Regions from separate parts of the Parasegetibacter sp. NRK P23 genome, predicted to be linked through region 1. Evidence: riboswitches for the same ligand, from Rfam matches in the RefSeq annotation. Region 1 holds a riboswitch; each other region holds the start of a gene.
The links. Region 1 has a riboswitch for thiamine pyrophosphate ahead of M4J38_RS15720 (class I SAM-dependent methyltransferase). Riboswitches for the same ligand answer to the same signal wherever they lie in the genome.
Positions count from the first base shown of each region.

Region 2: linked by a shared signal. The riboswitch ahead of M4J38_RS12760 (DUF6496 domain-containing protein) and the one ahead of M4J38_RS15720 (class I SAM-dependent methyltransferase) in region 1 are both predicted to bind thiamine pyrophosphate.
Region 3: linked by a shared signal. The riboswitch ahead of M4J38_RS10305 (TonB-dependent receptor) and the one ahead of M4J38_RS15720 (class I SAM-dependent methyltransferase) in region 1 are both predicted to bind thiamine pyrophosphate.

Region 1 is NZ_JAMDLG010000001.1:3,863,480-3,871,098, reverse strand. It holds gene M4J38_RS15735 (Trm112 family protein) at 239-457, opposite strand; gene M4J38_RS15730 (thiamine phosphate synthase) at 517-1,158, opposite strand; gene M4J38_RS15725 (AIR synthase-related protein) at 1,168-2,232, opposite strand; gene M4J38_RS15720 (class I SAM-dependent methyltransferase) at 2,236-2,946, opposite strand; TPP riboswitch at 3,027-3,124, opposite strand; gene M4J38_RS15715 (M48 family metalloprotease) at 3,135-5,207, opposite strand; gene M4J38_RS15710 (S41 family peptidase) at 5,238-7,454, opposite strand; gene M4J38_RS15705 (hypothetical protein) at 7,551-7,619, opposite strand, start outside.
Region 2 is NZ_JAMDLG010000001.1:3,144,951-3,152,569, forward strand. It holds gene M4J38_RS12740 (alpha-amylase family glycosyl hydrolase) at 1-1,223, opposite strand, end outside; gene M4J38_RS12745 (sigma-54 dependent transcriptional regulator) at 1,264-2,529, opposite strand; gene M4J38_RS12750 (response regulator) at 2,542-2,946, opposite strand; gene M4J38_RS12755 (ATP-binding protein) at 3,212-4,336, shown strand; TPP riboswitch at 4,430-4,521, shown strand; gene M4J38_RS12760 (DUF6496 domain-containing protein) at 4,569-4,751, shown strand; gene M4J38_RS12765 (hypothetical protein) at 4,782-4,985, shown strand; gene M4J38_RS12770 (NfeD family protein) at 5,071-5,520, shown strand; gene M4J38_RS12775 (SPFH domain-containing protein) at 5,517-6,455, shown strand; gene M4J38_RS12780 (endo-1,4-beta-xylanase) at 6,624-7,619, opposite strand, start outside.
Region 3 is NZ_JAMDLG010000001.1:2,530,414-2,538,032, reverse strand. It holds gene M4J38_RS10315 (PASTA domain-containing protein) at 1-730, shown strand, start outside; gene M4J38_RS10310 (rhodanese-like domain-containing protein) at 763-1,068, shown strand; gene M4J38_RS10305 (TonB-dependent receptor) at 1,232-3,607, opposite strand; TPP riboswitch at 3,677-3,781, opposite strand; gene M4J38_RS10300 (head GIN domain-containing protein) at 3,918-4,634, shown strand; tRNA gene M4J38_RS10295 (tRNA-Met) at 4,766-4,837, shown strand; gene era (GTPase Era) at 4,901-5,770, shown strand; gene der (ribosome biogenesis GTPase Der) at 5,992-7,311, shown strand; gene M4J38_RS10280 (hypothetical protein) at 7,386-7,592, shown strand.

The DNA of each region.
Region 1 (7,619 bases):
CCGGCGCCTTTTTCATGCCTTAAAGATACGATTTTGGTTCAGGTTCATTTTATTGATCCATCCAGCCATTGAACGCGGCGGCCATTTCAGCAGAAACCATTACTTCTTCAGGCGCTGCGGGGTTAGGGTACACCTGTAGTTATCCGTTTTTACGGTTTGTAATCCTGTTGGCCGTATTCAATTTATGCCCGGATCAATACTGATTACCAGTTGGCCGCACGTACTTCATGGGTACTATCTATTGGTTGGTAGTTGCGGGCAGCGCAGCTTGTACACCCCAACGGTCCAATATTGGTTTTTCCAGCTGCTGCTCCCGGTACTCATCAGGCTGCATAATGGGCACACCATATACAATAGGGTAATAACGTTGGCAGGAAGGGCAGGTAAGCAAGCCTTCTACGATATCGCCATTGGTATCGCGCGACATTATTTTCAGTTCAAGATCACTTTTGTCCATTGGGCAGCAAAGCTTTGCTATGGTTGATGGGCTCATAAAAAAACTGGTGTTAATTGTTATTATAGTACGGTGGCCTGTTGCTCAAACGTGTTCAGGTAATTACGTGCGGCTCCTGCGGGATCGGCGGCGCTGAGAATACCGGATATCACGGCAATACCATCCGTTTTCAGCGGTGCGAGATTGGCCATGTTTGCCGGCGTGATGCCGCCTGAAAGAAAGATCTTGCCGCTGAATATTTCCCTGGCTTTTAAAATGTTTGCCGGATTGACGATTTCACATACCCCCGCAGAGGCGGAGGGGAACATGGAACAAAAGGAAATGTAATCTATGTTATTCTCGGCGGCCCATTGTACGCGTTCCATATCGTTTCCGCAAGTGATGCCAATGATGGAGTCCGGCCCGGCTTGCTCTCTCAGTTTATCATACTGGTTTGGAACCTGGTCGAAATGAATACCATCCGCACCTGTTTCAAAGAAAAGAGCAATGTTTTGATTGATGAGCACGGGCACATTGAACTTTTTCCCAATATCCATGATAGCCCTTGTATACGCAACTGGATCGCATCCTGCCGGGAAATGATCCCAAACCTGTACGGTGGACACGCCCGCTTCCAATACCTGTTCCAGCAATGGCAATAATTTCATCAGCGGCATGGCCGGGTCCACCACGAGGTAAATTCCGTTCTTAATCATTCGTTTCATTTGTATGGTTTATTTCCATCCATTTTTTAAAGCGGTGAAAAAAGCATTCCAGTACGGGTCCTTTTCCGGGTAGGGTAACGGTGTTCTTCCCTCAGTTGTTTCCAGCCATTTTCCTTCGGGGTCGTTGAGGAAGCTTCCAATAATGGCGGCATGAAAACCTTCCTCTTCCAACGATTTCACCAACATTCCGGCGTACCGGTGATTGGCGGCAAGAATCATGGCGCCCGCGCCAACACTGATGCACGGATCTATATTGAACAACGCACATATCTCCCGCTGCACGGGCGCTTCGGGCATTTTCTCCGCGTAAACCTCAACGCCTGTTCCGGAAGCGACGGCCATTTCAAAAATGGCGCCGTACACCCCTCCTTCGGTAACATCGTGCATGGCTTTCAACGCCCCAGGATATTGACCATTGAATGCGGCGGCGCGCAACGCAGGATGGAGCACGGAAGTGCTGGAGAAAAGGTCAGCGGCTTTTTGTTGTACTTCCTTTCCCAGTTTTTCCGTGATAGTTTCAGGGAAGCTCAGCGAAAGAATTGAGGTGGAGGAACAGGCCGGTTCTCCCAGCAGTACAAGTACATCTCCGGGTTCCGCTCCCTGACTGGTAAGTATTTCCTCCCTTGATGCTGTGAGAAACATGGTTCCGCCTCCCACAATGGTGGATTGCATCCCTTCTATCTTACAGGTATGCCCACCCGTAATGGCCACGCCTGTTTGAATACAATAATGATTGATCCAGTTCCAGTATTCTTTGAAACCCTTTTCATCCAGCGACTGCGGCAGGTTGAGCACGAATTGCGCGTACATGGGCGCAAATCCTGTAGTGGCCATATCATTCACCAGGAGTTGAACGGAAAGCCAGGCCGATTCACGGTAACCGAGTGAAGGTATCAGCGAAAGCGGATCACTGGTAATGGCGAGTCCCATGTTCCCGGGCAGGTCAACGATGCTCACATCCACGCCGAAGGCGGGACCCACACGCACTTCAGGGCGGTTCAGGCCAAATTTCGGATAGAGGTGTTCTTCAAAAAACGCCTGCTGAAATTTTCCAGTGGTATCGAAACTGCTCATCGACTAAGGTTGAACATCATTGAATTTCACATGGAGTCCGAAGAAATCGCCTACCGGAACACTCCATTGCTGTACGGGAAACCATTTTGGCAAACCGGTGCAGGTCCATTCAATACTATAATCCCTGCCTTTCAGCGCTTCGTGGATCTTTGCCATCAGCATATCCGGTGTGTAGAATGTTGCGGTTACATAAAAAGGATTTTTGCCAAACGCCTGCTGAATACGGCGCCGCACTACTTTGGGAGAGTTCCTGTTCATCATCCCGAATACGATTCCATATTTCGCTACGCGGGCGGATTCACGGATCACCTGGATGGGATCACGGTAATATTCAAAGGTAGTGATGAAAGCCAACGCGTCGAAGGTCTGGTCTTTGAAAGGCATGTGGTGCGAATCTGCCAGCACCAGGTCACCATCAAAAAGGCGTACGCCCTGGCCCAACATGAGCGGTGAAATATCTGCGCCCATCGCTTCGATACCAATGTTCTTCCACCAGCGGGTGAAGCGGGTTGTTCCGCAACCGAATTCCAGCAGGGTTTTAACGCGCGTATCCTTCGAGATAAGGCCCCCGATCACTTTTTTCTGCCAGATCTCCGCTCTTTTGTAGCGCCCTTCATACCATTGTTCGTACGTATCGGTGTGTTCGCGGTTGAAGAACCATTCCGGTCTTCCCTGCCAGTGCTGCAGGCCGCGTGTGTACAGGTCGAGTTTCATTGTAATGGTGTTGCGTATTAAAAAATCAAAAGCTCCTGCCCGGAAAACCATGGGAACAGGAGCTTACGCCCGAATGATGTGCAACACCATTTTTGCAATTCCTCCGCTGGTATTATCCAGATCAGGTACCGGGTATGATCTCAGCCTTCCCTGCGGGAAAGCACCCCGTGCATTTGTGAAACGTGAAGTTAGGTAAAATTTGGTTCGGCAGGCGTTAAAATCCCGGCCGCCTGCCCATCGAAAAGCTCTTTTCTTTTCATTCTGTAAAAATTGAAAACTGTATTGTAGTAAGACTGCAGCGCTTCATACATTACGCCGAGCGCATCGTTATAATAATCGGGACGTATGAAATAGGTCCATTCGCAGGACAGGTATTTTTCCAGCGCGGCTTTTTCATAAGCCGTCATTAACGCGCGGTGTTCTTCGCTTTCAAATATCCTGCGCATCTTTTCTTTGAGCGGAGCTTCCTTTTGTTTTAAAACTTCCATATTTGCTTCAATAAACTCATACGATTGGGTTTCACGCATAAATTCAGTTGTGGCAAGGTAGGCATTGTGTTCTTCCACCGCGGCTTTAAATGCTGCTTCCACCTCAAAAAACCTGTTGTACCTTTCTTTCCATTGTGTCTCGTTTCCGGAACGGCGTGCGTTCGCGTAAAAGAACTTCAGCGCAAGCAGATCGTGTTGTCGCAATTTAGCTTCCAGCATCTCCTGCTGTTTTTTCGCGTCTTCCAAAACGACAGCCGCTTCTTTTTCCGTGTAACGGATACCGTTATAATCGAACGTCTTGATTCCTGTATTCCCGGCGGCGATTGTTTCCAGCGAACGGATATCGCTTTCCAGCGCATTCAGTACGCTTATTTCCTCCGCGACTTCAGCGGAAAAAATAGTGGCTGCTTCATCCGGCATATCGGCAGGAGCTTCTTTCAATACCTGTTCCAGGTCTTCCGCCTTCAGGGTTCTGTTATCATAATACCCATTGAAAACCGGGTGGTAGCGGAACCTTTCAGCATCGGCGATGTAAGCTGAGCTGAATTCTTTCTCTGAAAGTTGTGCAGGCTCCTCCGTATAAGACACGGCCGAAAAGAGTACCGCGTTCATCTTTTCCTGTGTGGCGGCTGGCGATTTAAAAAGGCTCCAGGCACCTGCATTGTTCTGCTCTTTTTCCACCGCAAGTATTTCAAGTTTCCCGATGCGCTCTTCTGTTTCCGGATGAGAGGCCCACTGGTTCTTTACCACCAGTTTTGATTTGTTGAACCTGCTCAGGAAGTCCATTGTAACATCAGGCAGACCGTGTTGCAACTGAACACCTGAAGTATGCGCGAGGCGTTGCATCACAAAACGGTGGTGCGGGTATACATTTCCGGAAGTAATGTTTTCCGGAATCCGTCTGCTGTAGAAATCAAGCGTTTCATCGAGCGCCTGCGCGGAAAGATCAAGTCGAAGCAAAGAAGTGACCAGTGGTTTTGATCCGGCGGCGTAAGCGGCCACTTCATCGGCGTGGAACTCCATCTCCCTGGAAAGCGCCATGTAGCGCAAGTTTACAAACCCGTACATTTTGTGCAGCACCCATTGTATGCCGTTTGCGATTTTCACAGCGATACCCGCAAAAAAAGAAAAATATCCGCTCATGTTCGCAAAACGGCCGATCATGTTGTTGTACGATTCATTATCATTGAGCATATTGTACATCACGTGGTTCACGTGGTATACATAGCTTCCCACTTTCATGCTTCGCTGACTGAAATGTCCGAACTCATGGGCGATGATGGCTTTTAGTTCGGAAACCGTAACACTGTTTACGAGGCCAACGCCTATCTGCAGGTTTTTTTTGATGGGGAGCAACATGCTCCAGAAACCCGAATCATAAAACACACAGGCATTCACATCGGATGAGAGGTAAACTTTTTTGGGAAGTGGCGTTCCCGTTTCAGCCGCGGTTTCACGGATAAACTCGAAGAGCGCCGGTTCTTCCGTTGCAGACACTTCCAGCAGCGCGGAGCGGTCTACTTTATTTCTTGAAAAAAGGAATTTTATGATGAAGTAGAACACAAAAAAAGCCAGGCCCACCATTCCACCGCCAAGCATCAGCGTAATAAAAGAGGGCTTTGCGAGAATGAGCATCACCCCACCGTACACACAAAGCACCGAAAGGCCGAGCACGGCAATAAAGAGGAAGAGGTATACCAACACAAATAATACAATGGAAGAAACGGCTCTGGTTGCCTGTTGCTGGAAGGACGCCGAAACGGTTGCGTTCATGGAAAGGGGTTTAACAACTAAAATAGTAATTTATCTTTCTTTGTTGATTAGTTCGATTGCCTTTTCCATGAGTTCGTCTCTGCCCGCTTTTATCCCCGCGATGGTTGGCTTACATTCAATATCCGGTATTATGCCCACACGCTGTGTTTCCCGGCCATCAGGATAATAAACGCCAATCCCGCTGAACATGGTGCTCACATTCCCCGGAAGAATGAAGCCGGAAACATTTCCATCTGCGCCAGCGGTTGTACTGCCCAGCACCAGAGCTCCAGGTGCGGTTCTGAATGCCATCGTAGTATATTCGGCCTGGCTTTGCGTAAGTTCGTTGATGAGAATCACAACCTTTCCTTTGTAGGTATGGGAATCTGTCGGTGCAATATTAAGTTGTTGTCCCTGGTAGAACGTGCCTGGCATCAGGATACCACCAAATGAGAACTTCACAAATGGCGTGGACTTCGGAACCAGGAAGCCGCCCAACGTAAACACCGTAAAATCTGAAGGATAGCAGCGCAGGTCGATGATCAGGCCTTTTGTGTTTTTCAGTTCATTTTTTATGGCCGGCAGGTAAGCATTCTTTATTTTACCCGGGTATATCCAGGCAATGCCAGGTGCAGCCATACCAAAACAGGTATCTTTAGCTGAATACCTTTTATACACATTCACTTGCATGGGTGTATACGTTGGGATCATCTTTTCAAAAGACTTCCCATCCCTGTTGAAAGTAACGGACAATGTGGAATCATTCGACCGTAAAAAATCACGTCCTATATCACGCATTTTTGTGGGCAGGTTCGATGCGGGAAAATAAGGAATGCGGTTCTGCACCAACTCATTCGCGGGAATGCCGTTTATTTTTTCAATCACATCACCGGGCAATATTCCGGTCTTCTTTCCAAGGGAATCGTTGAGGTATCCTGTTACCACGGGTTTATCTTCCACGAATACCACGGAGAGCGGTCCATATCTTTTGCCAAAGAATTCGGCCAGAACAGCTTCATTGCCCCACACATTCGCATGGGTATCATGAATACTTCCGATCAGTTGAAGTAAGGCTAGTTTGTATTCCTTTTCAGAAGTAGCATAAGCGAAACGTGGAACAAAGCACTCCAATGTTGTGTTCCAGTTCTCCTCCAACAGGTTGCGATAAGGGAAGAAGTATTGTATCAGGTTCCAATACCGGTACAGCGCGAGTATGCGAAGTCCCGCATCTGAAAAGTGCATTTTTGCGTAGGGGAGCTCATTTTTGATAACCGGGTTACCCACACCTTGCGCCATGGCAATGTAGTAATGCTGGTTCTTACGTTCCGCGTGGTAAATATCGCGCAACAATTGATGCAGTTCCTTTCCCAGCGATTGCTCCGTTAGCCAGGAAATATCCGTTTCGAGGAATGGTTTGAGGGATAGCGCCGTATCCTTTTTTGTTTTCACCGCGCCGAACTTTTTAACCCAGTTGTACAGCAGGCGTTGCTGATCAGCAGGTTGAGCAGTTGCGAGGTAGATGGGCATGAAACGAAAAAGTTCCGCGTCCATGTTAAAGTTTCCGGCCGCTACCGCGGGATGATGGTATTTCACAAAGCCCCACACCTGGCCCAGCAAAACAAGCGCGGCGTTAGTAGCCGCCGACGGGGCAATTTCATTTATACGTGAGCCATTTGAAAAGGATGTATCCGATTCAGCCAACGGTGCTGATACGGTATCCGATTGTTCAAAAGGTTTTCCATCTATAGAAAGTGTGATATCGTCAATCCATAGTTGCCCTTGTCCCGCCATTACGGCCGCTACATTTACAGTACGTGCATCGGCACTTAAGGGAATAGAAACTTTGTATTTTTTCCAGGGTTGTGTTCCCGATACACCGCTCTCTGAAAGATCTGTTTTCTGAATCGTGCCGTTTTTGCCGATGATGGCGAGGTAAAAACCCGCTAAGCCGTTCTGTACATTTTCCAGTTTCAGGTAACCTTCCATCGTCAGTTGCTGCCCTTTCCTCGCGGGAATATTGATGCCCATCGCACCATATTGCGCAGGGTTTGGAGCAGTGGTGCTTTTAATATAAAAAGCGTTTTTGCCGGAATAGCTTACAGTGGAATCAATACCGCCTTCATAACCAGTTGAGTTGTACCAGTTCCATTCTCGGAGTACACCATTGGCGGGATCCGCTTCAAACCCGGCGTTTAGTTTATAATTGACGGTTTGTGCGCGGGAAAAAGCGCAAACGGCCAGCAGGATAAGGAGAAGAGAAGGTTTCATGTGCAAAGGTTTGGGCTAAAGTCGAAAAAAAACCGGAAAAAATAGGGGGGATCAACCTATATTTTTTCCGGCTCCAATGAGGAAATAACGTACATGTTACTGCCTGGTCCATATTTCATGGATGGGCTCTCCTTTAGAACTCAGTCCGCTGTGGTCCCAGTTGTT
Region 2 (7,619 bases), 720 kb from region 1:
CCCGCGTATGGAGAAGCATCCCATTGCATGGGCGTGCGCGCCGGGTCACGGCTGAGGTGAAGACCTGGCATATTGAGCCCCTGCGGGTCCTTTACTTCTTCCGGCGGAATGGCCACGCTCCGCATACCGATCTCATCGCCATAATACACGGTAGGTGTGCCACGAAGGGTGAACAGCAACATAGCGGCCACCCTCGCCTGCTGGATGCCTGTACGACTTGCCACCCGGTGGTTATCGTGGTTGCCCAATACCCAGTTGGGCCATGCATCCGCAGGAAGCAATCCTTCGTATTCATCCACACAAGCGGCTATGGTCCTGGCTTCCCAGGGCAGGGTAATCAATTGGAAATTGAAGGGAAGATGCGCCCCTTCGTTGTTCTTGCCGTAATACAATACCAGGTCCTGTAACGGGAGGTACACTTCGCCGATCAGCAGTTTACCGTTGCCGAAAGTTTCCATTATGTCCCGCATTTCAGCAACAATATCATGGACCTCTGGCTGATCGGTGGAATACACCGGCAACAACTGATTATAGGTGGGTTGCCCTGGAGCATACCCGGGATTGACGGGATTATCGCGCAAGCGCGTGTCTTTGATCATGTGCCACATCACATCCACGCGAAAGCCATCCACGCCTTTTTCAAGCCAGAAGCGCATTACATCGTACATAGCGGCTCTCACCTCGGGATTCCTCCAATTGAGGTCGGGTTGCTCTTTCAGGAAAGCGTGGTAATAATATTGCCCGGTATGCTCCTCCCATTCCCAGGCTCCGCCACCGAATACGCTGAGCCAGTTGTTGGGCGGACCTCCATCAGGGCGGGGATCTTCCCATATATACCAGTCTCTTTTCGGGTTGGAACGCGAGGAGCGCGATTCGAGGAACCAGGGATGCTGATCGGAAGTATGGTTCGGCACCAGGTCGAGTATAATCCTGAGCTGTAACGCATGCGCCTCATCAATTAGCGCCTCCATTTCAGCCAGTGTACCAAAGATCGGATGTATATCGGTGTAATCACTGATATCATAACCGAAGTCGGCCATGGGGGAAGGATATATGGGAGAAATCCAAAGTGCGTCCACCCCCAGTTCAACGAGGTGATTCAATCGTTTACGGATGCCATTAAGGTCGCCCACACCATCATTGTTGCTGTCCTCGAACGACCGCGGGTATACCTGGTAAATTACGGCGCTTCTCCACCAAAGTTGCTCCTGTGCTGTATTCATATCCTTCCCGGCAAAAAAATCATACCATCTTCAACCGACCTCAACTCATCCTTAATTTATTGTACAACGTGCGCCTGCTGATGTTCATAAGCCGGGCGGCGGCGCTTTTATTGAATTTCACCTTCTCCAGCATACGCAGGATAAAATCCATTTCAGCCTTGGCCGAAGCCTCCCTTAAATTGATGGAAGCCTTGGTTTCAGGAACCTTCTCGGCTTCCATCTGCCCTGCTCCCGTTTTTCTGAAATTGAAATAAGCTGCGCGCCATGCTTCTCCCCCACTACCTAGCAATACCATGCGATTCACCACGTTTCTCAGTTCCCGGACATTACCCGGCCAGTCATAAGCCATAAAATCGCGTTCGGCATCGGAGGAAAAGAACATACGCTCCTTCCGGAGTTCAGTGCAGGCTTCGCTACTGAAATGGTGCGCAAGTGCCAGTATATCGCCGGAACGTTTCCGCAATGGCGGGAGGTATACACTATAATATTCAACACCACTCAACAGCGATGGATTGATATGCCCTTTCTGGCTCAGCGTTTCGAGTGCGTGTGTGGAAGAAAGTATCAACCGTGTATCGTTGCCGGAAGTATTCAGCAAAACAGCCAATACTTCCTGTAGCACCTCTTCCGTTTTTTCAATGAATAACGTTCCTGATTTCGCCTGCTCTGTCCATTGTTTACAATGCTCCTTAATTGTTGCGCCTTCCACCACAACAAAAGGTCCATTCCTCCGACTGCTGTGTTCATGAATATACCTGGCGAGGCTTTTTTTCCCTGTGCCTGCTTCCCCATAAATGAAGACCATTCCATTATTTCGGATCATCTGTTCAGCCTGGGTACGCAACATATCCGTGCCAGGTGTCCAGAGGAATTCTTCTGATGAAACATTTTCATCCGGTGGCATTTCTGCTTTTACAGGAATTTCATTTTCATCCGCCACGCACGCTTCTACCTGCTTTTTTTTACGGGCGGCAGCGTTGCTGAGTGCCTGTTTCAGTTGGTCGGGCAGGAATGGCTTCACCAGGCAATCCGACGCACCGGCTTTAATGATACCCACACCAATCTTGATATCATCGGTGTCGGTAGTAACGATTACTGGGATTTCAGGATGTTCCTGAATAATATTTTCAAGGTGTTTTAATGCCGGATCAACATTCGCGTCCAGGTCGTACACCAGGGCATCCACATCCGACACAATCGTCCTTTCTGAAAAGCCGCTCCTGGTCACCTTGCAATCATTCTTTTCAAGGAAGCGGGCCATAACACCTGAAAACTGGCTGTCCGTTTCAATGATGTGTACACGCATTGTTTTAAGGTTTTAATGAATGGGATGATATTTTGTTCCGGCCACGGTACGCAGCGCATCCTGTACATCACGTACAAGCCGCTTCGTATCCGGCTGCTTTTCCAGGCAACCATTGGCGCCCAGCGTCCTGGCCCTTTCCTGCAAGGCAGGCGTAAGCGCCGACGTATAAATGAATACGGGCACATGCTTCATCTTCTCCTTTTTGCGGAGGGAAGAAAGCAGCTCCAGGCCATTAATGCCCGGCATGTTATAGTCCAGGAAAATAAGATCGGGGAGTACCTGCTCCAGGAACAGACCCGCGCGGTAAGCGTTTGCCGCCCACGCGAAAGAAACATCGGGATCAGCCTTTTCCACGGCTGCTTTTAATATTTCCTGTTCCTCTTTGTCGTCGTCGATAAGAAGCATCAATTTTTGCATAGGAATAGTTTTATGGATGAATGAATAACTGTGAAAGAGAGGTATAAGATTCCAGGAAACGAAAACAGCGATACACTCCATATCCCTAAAGGATCGGCAGTATGCAAATCATAAATTACGGTTGGGAAGAATAATGATGTATGAACTTTGCGGGACGGGGTTCGAAAATCCGCAAGTAGTTTAAAAGTACGTCAATCAAAAATGAAATACAAAAATTTTGTCAAAGTTAATCAGTATTTAATTTCGTAAATCTTAAACAGTTGATATGCAACCTTATTCGATCTATGCGCCTTCCGTTTATGAAATGATCATCAATGCTACGTCGGATAAAATCTTCTCGATCGACATGGAGTGGCGGGTGGTATCATGGAACAGCACCCTGGTCCGGGATACCGGTATTGCGACTGAAAAGGCAAAAGGAGCCCCCCTTCTATCGTTGTTCCCGTTTACAGAAAAAGATGAGCAGTTGCGCAAAGCCATAGAAACGGCACTATCAGGAGAAACCGCATTCCTCTCCTCCGGAGGTGATGTGGCCAGCAGGAACGCGTATGAAAGCCATGCCTTGCCCCTGAAAAACCTGGAGGAACAGGTTGAAGGCGCCGTAGTGATCATGCACGATGTATCGCACCGTATGGACGCGGAAAATAAGTTGAAGCAACTGAACGACGATCTCAACGACAAATGCAGTGAACTTGAAAAGATTTCCCGCGAGCTTTCCGCGTTCACACTCATCACCACCTCAGAATTACAGCATCCGATACGCAATATTTACACGGGGCTTGAACTGGTGATCAAATCGGAAGGTCGGAAACTGAGTGATGGCTCCAAAGCGAATTTCCGGCGGATGCAATCCTCCCTTTCCAGGATGAACCTTCTGCTGGACGACCTCACACAGTTGGCAGAAGCCGGGAATGTATTAAAGGAGAAGAAAATCTTCGCGCTGGCGCCGGTTGTAGAAAAAACCCTTGAAAGACTTCAGAAAAAGACAACAGAAAAGAAAGCGGTTATTACCACTGAACTTGTTCCCGAAATTTTTGCCTCGCCAGAAATGGTGGAGCAGTTGCTCTATCACCTGCTGGACAATGCTTTAAAGTTTTCGCGCCCATCTGTAACGCCCGCAATCAGTTTAAAAATAGCACTTGAAACAGAGGGCGAAAAAAAATACGCACGCATCGCCGTTTCAGACAACGGCCAAGGGATTCCGCCCGAGGAGATTCCCCGCATCTTTAATATGTTCGTTCAATATCCGCGCGATCCGCGCCCGGCGGGAACTGGCATTGGTTTAAGTCTTTCAGAAAAGATCGCCCAGGCGCACCAGGGTTGGATTGCTGTTGATACCACACCTGAAGTGGGCAGTACATTCACCTGTTATCTTTTACAATCATCCTGAACGTGTCGCGATTTTTACAGGTGTGGGCATTTGTTCACACCTCTTTCAAGATACCTATCGGTAAACATTCCGGCATGTTTTTTACACATTATACCATGTAGTAAGGGGTGGCTGAAAAGCCTGAGATCATACCCATACCACCTGATCCGGATAATGCCGGCGAAGGGAAACTACAAAAAGGGTTTTGGTCAACGCCAAAACCCTTTTATACTTTAATTCAAAATGAACCGATATGGCAAAGTATTCAGCCAAAGCTTCCGAAAAGGTAGAGCGGGCCGTTCATGAAATGAAAAAAGGAACACTGAAAAGTGGCAGCGGCAAAAAGGTCACAAGCAGGAAACAGGCCGTAGCCATCGGACTGTCGGAAGCGAGAGACGCCGGGGCGAAAGTACCCAAAAAGAAGGCGGACAAATAAGTCCGGACAACACCATTCAAACTATAGTATATGGAAAAGAAAGAGCGGGAAGACATTCCCAATAAAGTGGACCTTCAAAAACTACCCGTTAACATTAAAACTCCTGATGCCAACCCGGAGTTTATAGACGATCATGTACCGGGTAACCACGGCGCCATGCAAGAACATCGTGCAGACCATGCTCCGGATAAAGAAACGCCTGCGGCTGAAAACTTCCTCAAACCTGATCTTTAGCAAGGGCGCTTAGTTCCGTTCATCCAAACCTTCCCCCGGTTCGGTAAAAATCCCCTATATTCGGCAGTGTACACAAACTAAACCCATGGAAGTTTTCCAAAACATCGCCGTGATCTGGTTCTTTATCGGACTGGTGCTATTTCTACTAGAATTCGCCCTTCCGGGCTTTATCCTGTTCTTCTTTGGTACAGGTGCCTGGATAGTGGCTATTATCGCCCTGTTCACCGATATTTCCCTAAACACACAACTCATTATTTTCCTGGGAAGTTCTCTGCTCAACGTACTGCTGTTCCGCAACTGGATCAGAACAAAACTGGGCATGGGCAAAAAATCGCCCCAGGCGCTGGAAGATGAATTTATCGGACAATCCGCAAAGGCGGAAACACCCATTACGCCGGGAACTAACGGAAAAGTAACTTTCAGAGGCACCAGTTGGGAGGCTTCCTCCAACGACACCATCGCCGCGGGCGAGAACGTCATCATCACCGGCAACAAAAGCATCCTTCTCATCGTAAGATCAACCCAAACAATATGACCGCAACAACAGTTATCCTCATTCTTTTAGCCGTATTTGTGTTTGTCGCGTTCCTGTCCACTTTTAAAGTGGTGCCGCAACGCTCCGTTTATATCGTGGAACGACTCGGTAAATACAGCCGCTCCCTGGAAGCAGGCTTTCATATCCTGATTCCGTTCATCGACAAGATCGCGTACAAACAGAACCTGAAAGAACAGGCCATTGACGTGGCTTCACAAATTTGTATTACTAAAGACAATATCGCGGTAGAAGTGGATGGCATCCTCTACCTCCAGGTGATCGACCCGCAAAAAGCTTCGTATGGCATCGACAACTACCGCTTCGCGGTGATACAGATTTCCCAAACCACAATGCGCAGCATCATTGGTAAAATGGAACTCGACAAAACCTTCGAGGAAAGAGAAACCGTGAACGGCGGCATTGTGGAAGCCGTAGACAAGGCCAGTGATTCCTGGGGCATCAAAGTATCGCGTTATGAAGTGAAAAATATTTCGCCGCCCCAAAGCATCAAAGATGCCATGGAAAAGCAGATGCGTGCCGAAAGAGAGAAACGCGCATTGATCGCGGAATCTGAAGGTGACAAACAGGCCAAGATCAACCGGGCCGAAGGGGATAAACAGGAAATGATCGCCCGTTCCGAAGGGGAAAAACAAAGAAAGATCAACGAAGCCAGTGGTACCGCTTCTGAAATTGAGCTGATCGCACGCGCCACCGCGGTAGGTATCCGTGAAATCGCTACGGCCATCAACCAGGAAGGGGGCATGAACGCCGTAAACCTCCGCATCGCTGAGCAATACCTTACGGAATTCGGTAAGCTGGCCAAAACGAACAACTCCATGATCGTACCTGCGGACCTTTCAGATATCGCGGGCGTTATTTCAAGTGTTACTTCGGTATTGAATAAAACGAAAACGGAGTTGCCGGGAACGAGGTAATTCAAATAGTTCATTCTTCAGCGGAAGCATACATCAACCTGCTGATAAAATGAAAGGAGAAGTCATCTTGAAGATGCTTCTCCTTTTTTAGTTTCCAATACAAAAGAAACCGGCCAGCTACGGTATTCACCGCAACCGGCCGGTTTAAGGATTAAGGTTGTTTTTATATTATTTCGCCTTCGCTTTCAAAGCTTCCGCTACAGCGGAGTAAGCAGGTTTCCGTACATAACCTTCGGTCCACAAACCAATGGGCTCACCGGCTCTCCAGCTGGAGCTTGCGGGGCTGTCTAACGGGCTCCACATGGTGATGCCGTAACGTTGGGCAGCGGGAACATGTTCGAAATACTTTTCTACCACGAACCTGTACATGTCAGCCTGTTTGGCATAATGTTCAGCGGTTGCATTGGGTGTTTTCACGCCAACGCCTATGTCCAGTTCAGATACTTTGATCAATTTACCAGTGGCGGCAAGCAGTTTGAACATTTCTTCGATGTTCGTTTTATTGGAGTTGATATCGATGTGCATCTGCGTACCGATACCATCTACTTTGGCGCCTTTGCTTTCGATATACTTTACGTATTCGATGATGCCGCGGCATTTGTCGAGGTTGTATTCGAGATTGTAATCGTTAATGAAGTGAATATCGGTGGCATTGCCGTACTTCCTGGCCATTTTGAAGGCTTCCACGGCGTAATCCTTACCCATGTAATCCTGCCAGTAGAATTCGTCGGTGTTCAGTGTTCTTCCCACGCCGGTTTTCAGTTCATAAGGCTTACCATCATCCATCGGTTCGTTCACCACATCCCATGCTTTTACATAGGATTTGGTAACGGCCTGCATACCGGATATCCAATGTTCGAGGGCGGAAGAGATGATCTGTTGTTTTTCAACATTTGTTTTTTCAACAATGGTGGTTCCACCGCCGCCGCCTTTTGAGCTGGTAAGCACAACATCATCGATGTAAACGGTTCCAGCATATTCACCATAACTAAAGATAAGGCGTGTTCTATCTGCCTTAGTGGCTGTAGTAGAAAGATTCACCTGCTTCCATTCTTTCGTAACGCCTACCTGACCGAAGCCGTTGGAGGAGTAGTCGGAACTTTGAAGTTCCGGGCGTATGATCCCTTCAGCTGTTCCTTTCACCCAGAAGCTCAGGTTGTAGGT
Region 3 (7,619 bases), 1.3 Mb from region 1:
GTTCATTTTTCTTCAATCCCTTGACTTTTTTACGAACCACGGCAAAATACTCCGGGTGCCTTCCGTGGCGGGGATGAATGTGGACAAAGCAACGGAAACGCTGGAAGCGCAAGGTTTTGATGTGGCCATCCAGGATTCGGTTTACGTAGATACCGCCGCGCGCCTGAGTGTGATCCGTCAGTTCCCGGAACCGGATGTATCGGTGAAAGTGAACCGGACCGTATACCTCACCATCAACCGCGCCATTCCGCCAATCATAGATATGCCGAACCTGTTGAACATGAGCTACCGCTCCGCCAGCGATTACCTGAAATCGTACGGACTGAAACTCGGCGACACCAGCTACAAACCGGATTTCGCCAAAAACGCGGTGATTGAGCAACTGTACAACAACCAGAAAGTGGAGCCCGGCACCAAGATTCCGATGGGAAGCACTATTTCCCTGGTATTCGGAAGCGGCATCAGCAACGAAGAGATTTCCGTGCCCGATCTGTTCGGCATGACCCTCACGGAAGCCGAAGCCTTGTTGAACGCGAACGGACTTTCACGTGGCGCCACCGTGGTGGATCCCAACGTGCAGGATACCGCCGGGGCTTATATTTACAAACAATCGCCGGAAAGAAACGGGGAGGAAGGACGCATCAACAGGATCCGTCCCGGACAACTCGTGACCATCTGGCTCGGACTTCAAAAACCAGTGCGCGTGGATTCCACGGGCACCAACTTTTAACCAAGTATCTACCACCTAAAAGCATATAACTGATGAAAACAATGACTGTTGCGGAACTGAAATCCAGGCTTGACAGCGGTGAAAAGCTCAACCTCCTGGACGTGCGCGAGCCACACGAACACGCCGAATTCAACATCGGCGGAACCTTGTATCCCCTAGGAAAGATACAGACTATGCAACTCGATGATATCGAAGACCTCAAAGAGGAAGAAGTAATCTGCTACTGCAGAAGCGGTAACCGCAGCGGACAAGCGTGTCTTATTCTTGAAACCGTTGGCTTTAAGAATGTGACCAATGTGGTGGGCGGAATGCTCGCCTGGCAGGAAATCGTTGGGTGAGCGAATTTTGAATGATGGATTTTGAATGTTGAATTGGTTGTTGAATTCATAATTCAAAAGAAGCAAAGAAGTATAATTTTAAAAGCCGGGGTATGTTGAATAAACACGCCCCGGCTTTCTTTTATACTGTAGCATTAAATGCGTAGTAATCCATCATTCAAAATTAAAATCTGATGTTCACTCCCGCCATCCAGTTCACGCCTGCCATCGGGTAATAATAATTCTCCGTAGTAAAAGCGCCGCCATACTGGTAGCTGAAGGTGTAACCGTTCGGCTCATATTTCCGGTCGAATACGTTGTTGACATGGAACATCAGCGTGAGTTCCGGAACGAGTTTCTGTTGAATACTGTATTGCATTCTCAGGTCCTGCACATAAAAATCGTCCAGGCTCCTTTCTTTTCGGGAGGTATTATCCAGGTATTGACGCCCAACATATTTTCCGGGCAGACTTACCCGCGCATGTTTGAAGGGAACCAAATCCAGGGAGAAGGACGACACAATGGAAGGGGAGAAGGCGATATCGGCTTTTTTCAACGTTTCTGATAACTGTACATAGTTCGGGTCGTCGTAGTTATCGTAGTACACCGTAATGTTCTTCACCTTGTTCCTGCTCAGGGTAAGATTGCCTGAAACGCTGGCCCAGTCGGTAAGGCGTGCTGCGGCTTCCAGTTCTATCCCCATTCTGTAACTATCGGGTATGTTCACACGCGTGGCGGCGCCCACATCATTGATTTTCCCGGTAGGGATCAGTTGGTTTTTGTAATCCATGTGGTAGAAAGTAGCCGCCAATTGGTAACGGCTGTTCCTGAACTGCAGACCGGATTCAATGTTGCGGAGCAGTTCGTGCTTCGGTTTGGATAAAGCGCCTGCTTCAAAATCATCCCGGTTGGGTTCTTTCTGCCCGATGGAGTAGGAGGCGAATGCGGTGAACCCATTGCCGAAAAGATAGGATACACCTGCTTTAGGGTTGAAAAAACGGTATTGGTTGTAAGCGCTTAATCCGGGTGTACTTCTGAATCCATCGATATCATATTTCACGTACCGGAACTGCAGGTCGGCGAAGGTGTAAAAGTTGCGGAATGCTTCAAACTGCCATTTGGCGTACGTGTTGAAGTCGCGCTTCATCGCGGTGTAATTGTACCATTCATGGTCTTTGGGGATGCCTGTTTCGGCCCAGATCACTTTGCCGTAGTGCTTGCCGTCGTATTGGTTCACGCCGCCCCCGTAAGTGAGTTCATGTTTGCCGTTTTTATATTGGAGGGAGAAAATGCCGCCATAGAAATGGTTGTCGAGCCAGAGTTGACGGATCAGGTCCGTTTCCGAAACCGGGTCGCCGTTCACGTCCGGATCAGCAAGTCCGTAGTCAGAGAACGATTGATCGGCTTTGTACTGCTCGTAATAACCGCGTCCCCTTGAAAGGAAAAGTGCGGTGTTGAGTTTCAGTTTAGGCGACAGTTCCTGGTTGTAAAACAATTGGTAGTGGTCCTGCTGGTAATTGTCGGTCTCATTGTCGTAGGGTGTTCCGGGCTTTTCGGTTCCCACTGAATTATAAGTGCGGTCGTTGTCGAGTTTGCTTTCAGGCAGCCCGTTCCAGGATTGGTAAGTTTTTTCTTTACCGGTGATCACGTTGAAGCGGACGGAGCTTTTTTCATTGAGCCACGCTGCGGAAAGGTAAGCCGATTTCAGGTCGGAGGTGGCACGGTCCACGAAGCCGTCGCTGGCAATTTTGGAAAAGCGTGCGTCGATGGTGAAATGATTGTTCAGTAGTCCGGAACCGGCTTTTACCGTGTGTTTCCAGGTGTTGAAGGAGCCGTAGGAATTATTGGCTTCGCCGTAGGCCTTCTCGTTGAATTCGTTGGTGCTGAAATTGATGGTGCCTCCGAACGCGCCCGCGCCATTGGTGGAAGTGCCCACCCCGCGTTGTATCTGTACGCTGCTCACGGAGGAAGCGAAATCGGGGAGGTTTACAAAGAAAGTACCATGCGATTCGGGATCGTTATAGGGGATCCCGTTGATGGTCATGTTGATGCGTTGCACATCGGTTCCCCTGATGCGCCATCCGGTATAACCTACGCCGTTTCCAGCGTCGGAACTCACCACCATGGAGGGGGTTTGTTGCAGGAGGAAAGGCAGGTCCTGGCCGATGTTGTTCTTTTCCAGGTCCTTTTTGGTGAGATTGGTTTTCGAAAAAGGCGCAATCTCGGAAGCGCGGGTGGCTTTCACTTCGATGGGCTGCAGCAGCAGTTCGGTGCGGTTAAGCCTGATGACCAGGTTTGCTGCACCGGGCACCTGGGCCTGTACCTGGGTTTCATTGTAACCAACGGCGCTGATCTTCAATAGATAACTTCCCGGTTTAACGGGAGCGATGCGGAAATCGCCTTTGGATCCGGCGGAAACCGCGAAATGGTGGACCAACTGAACGGATGCCCCGGCAATAACTTCTCCGGTAACGGCATCGGTGATTTTGCCCGAAATAGATTGGGCGAATAGCATTGGGGAAAATACAAACAAGCATATCCCCAAAAACAATTTTTTCATGTTTCTTTTTTTAAAGTTGAAAAATTGAATTTGGAAATGCTGCGATTGTGAAGAGGGGAGAACAATATTGCGCGAATCCTTCCACCTTCCCTGCGCAGGCATTACCCTGTCCAGGTTCTACGGGTATGATCTCAGCTTTCACAAAATGTGAATTAAGCACCCCGGGAACTTGATGTCTTTACGTTGGAGCTCCTTTGAAAGACGGTCCAAAGGTATGCCGCCCGTTTTTTTTTGCCAAAAACTTGTAACATTTCCTTTGCGATAACGTACCACAGGTGTATTCAGTAGCAAAACCTATAAAAGTAAGCGCATGAAAAATCTTCTTTTTTTAGCAGGATGCTTCCTGGCGTCTTTCTCCGCAGTGGCCCAGGAGAAGATCGTTGTAGATGAAAACGTAACCCCGCGCGATATTGAAAAGTTCGTTGCGGTGGAAGTGTCGGGGGGAATCGATCTGTATATTTCTCAATCCAATGAAATCGCGCTAGCCGTCAGCGCTTCGGAAAAAAAGCTGGTTCCTTACCTGAAAACGGAGGTGAAAGATGGTGTTTTAAGGATTTATGCGGAGAAGGGAATGAAGTCTTTTAACCGGATCGGAAAGCCTTTAAAGGCGTATATCTCGGCTCCCGTATTGCATAGAATAAGTGCTTCCGGGGCTTGTGATGTGCTGATTTCAGGGGTATTGAAGCAGGACGACCTTGAGATCAATTTGTCCGGATCCTCCGATTTCAAGGGCACCCTTGAGGTTAAGAACCTTGCTGTGCACCAGAGCGGCAGTTCCGATTCTTTCCTGGCGGGAAAGGCGCAACATGCCAAACTGGAAGTGAGCGGCGCTTCGGATATCAAAGCTTATGGCCTGGAAACGGAATATTGCAAAGCTTCCGCAAGCGGCGCCTCCGACATCCAGATCAGCGTGAACAAAGAAATTGCCGCGAGTGCCAGCGGCGCTTCAGATATTTATTTCAAGGGCAGCGCCACGGCCAAAGATATTAAGCAGAGTGGGGCGAGTACAGTAGCACGACGTTCCTGAACAGTCTCGTGTTTTATTGTTGTGCCGGGGGCGTATCAGCGTGATGCGCCCTCTTTATTTTTAGGAGGTCGAGAAATTTATGAAAAAGATTTGGCCGTTAAAAATCAGCGCCTTACCTTTGCACTCCACATCGCGAAGTAGAGCAGCGGTAGCTCGTCGGGCTCATAACCCGAAGGTCGGAGGTTCGATCCCTCCCTTCGCAACTAAGGAAGCCTCGAGAGAGGCTTTTTTTATTTGTACTACTTTTGCAAGGTCTCAGCTGAAAAATGAAAGCAGGATTCGTAAACATATTCGGGAAGCCCAACGCGGGAAAAAGCACGTTGCTCAACGCGCTCATCGGAGAAAAAATGGCCATTGTTTCCCCTAAAGTGCAAACCACCCGGCACAGGATCAAGGCGTTCCTCACGGAACCTGGCTACCAGATTATTTTCTCCGATACGCCAGGCATTATTGAGCCGAAATACAAACTGCACGAAAAAATGATGCAGGCCGTCAGAAATTCGCTGGAGGATGCGGATGTGGCCATTCTGCTTGCCGACATCAACGATGACCGCGAGGAGGTGGACCAGCTTTTCAGTAAACTTCGGCTCAAAGTGCCAGGCGTTTTTGTGCTGAATAAAATCGATACGGTTTCCCCCGCCAAACTGAAAGAAGCGCTCGACTGGTTCTCGGATAAACCTTATGCCAGAGAAATCGTGACTTTATCGGCCCTGAAAGGATTCGATAAGCATGATTTTATAGAAAAGATTTTAAAATATCTTCCCGAAGGAGAACCCTTCTACAGCGAGGACGATCTCACGGATTTGCCTACCCGCTTTTTTGTAGGAGAAATGATCCGGGAAAAGATATTCCAGTTTTATGAAGATGAGATTCCTTACCATACCACCGTGTTGGTGCAGGAATACAAAGAAAAGGATACGCTGGTGAAAATCGCCGCCGATATCATCGTGCAGCGGGAAACACAAAAGGCGATCATCCTGGGCGGAAAAGGTTCAGGCATCAAAAAACTGGGCACCGAAGCGAGGAAAGATATCGAAGCATTCATCGGAAGGAAAGTGTTCCTGGAACTGTTTGTGAAAGTCCGTCCCAAGTGGCGGGACAGTGAGATTTTTCTGAGGGAATATGGGTATAAATAATGTTGAATTTTGAATGCTGAACTTTAAATGGAATACTATGGGGAATTGTTCGGCAATCAGGTTCTAAATTGAAAAAAGAATAAAGTGCGATCACATAAAACCAATTGGCCGCACTGAAAACAGGTTGTTTCGGATTTTGATTGTTCCCTGAATGAAACTGCGTTGCACCAACAAATTCATTCTTCATCCAACATTCAAAATCCAAAATTCAAAATTTTATTATGTCAGGATTTACATTAGCTATTGTTGGAAGACCGAACGTGGGGAAAAGCACCTTCTTCAACCGGATGCTGGAACAAAGAAAAGCAATCGTGGACGACGTGAGTGGTGTTACCCGCGACAGGCAATACGGCGTGGCGGAATGGGCCGGCAAATCGTTTAACGTGATTGATACCGGCGGTTTCGTGGCCGGAAGTGAGGATGTTTTTGAAAAAGAAATCCGCAAGCAGGTGATCATCGCACTCGATGAAGCAGATGCAGTTGTGTTTATGGTGGATACCGTGACCGGCATCACCGACCTCGACGACTCCATGGCCGATGTATTGCGCAGAACCACCAAACCGGTTTTCCTGGCGGTGAACAAAGTGGACAACCACGAACGTTTACTGGAGGCTACTGAGTTTTACAGCCTCGGTTTCGAACATATTTTCTTCCTTTCCTCCATGACCGGGAGCGGAACAGGTGAACTCCTCGACGCCGTTACGGCCCTGATACCGGAACAACCCGAGGCAGAAGAGGGCGCGGAGGAAAATCCTATTCCCAAGTTCGCCATCATCGGGCAGCCCAATGTGGGGAAATCCTCTCTGCTGAACGCATTGGTAGGGCAGGAACGCACCATCGTGAGCAATATCGCCGGAACCACCAGAGATACGATCCATACCCACTATAACCTCTTCCAGAAAGAATTCATCCTCATCGATACGGCAGGTATTCGGAAGAAAACCAAGGTGAACGAGGACCTGGAGTTCTATTCGGTGATCCGCGCCATCAAAGCCATGGACGAAGCCGATGTTTGTTTACTGGTATTGGATGCTGAAAAGGGAATCACGGCCCAGGACCTGAGCATTTTCAGTCTGGCGTCTAAAAAAGGTAAAGGCATCGTGATTCTCGTGAACAAATGGGATACCATGGAGAAGGAAACGAATACCGCCCGCGATTACGAAAAGGTGCTGAAAGACAGGATCGCGCCTTTCTCCGACGTGCCCATTCTCTTCATATCCGCCACCGAAAAAGTGCGCATTTTCAAGGCGATTGAAATCGCGCTGGATGTATTCGCGCATAGGCAACAACGTATCCCCACATCTAAACTGAACGATGTGATGCTGAAGGCCATTGAAGCTTATCATGCGCCGGTGGTACGCGGCAACCAGGTGAAAATCAAGTATGTGACGCAATTGCCGACGCACGTGCCTTCGTTCGCGTTTTTTGCCAATTATCCGGATGACATCAAGCAGCCTTACCGCAATTACCTGGAGAACCAGTTGAGGAAAAACTTCAATTTCAGCGGTGTGCCGGTGCGGTTGTTCTTCAGAAAAAAATAAAAGATTTTTAACAGGGGCTTGCAGGAACCGTTCCAGCGATTATCTTTGCTGGCAAAACCGAAAAAACAATAACAATGAAAAAGTTCTTCGCCGTTCTCGCTATCGCTGCTTCTGTTGCTGCTTGTAACAATGCCGCTGAACCTACTGAATCTGCTGACTCAACTTCTGCCGCTGTAGATTCTACTGCTGCTGCTATCGACTCTACTGTAGCTGCCGCTACCGATTCAGTTTCCGCTATCGCTGATTCCGCTAAAGGCGCTATCGACAGCATCGCTAAATAATGATCTTCAAAGATTAAGCATAAAAAA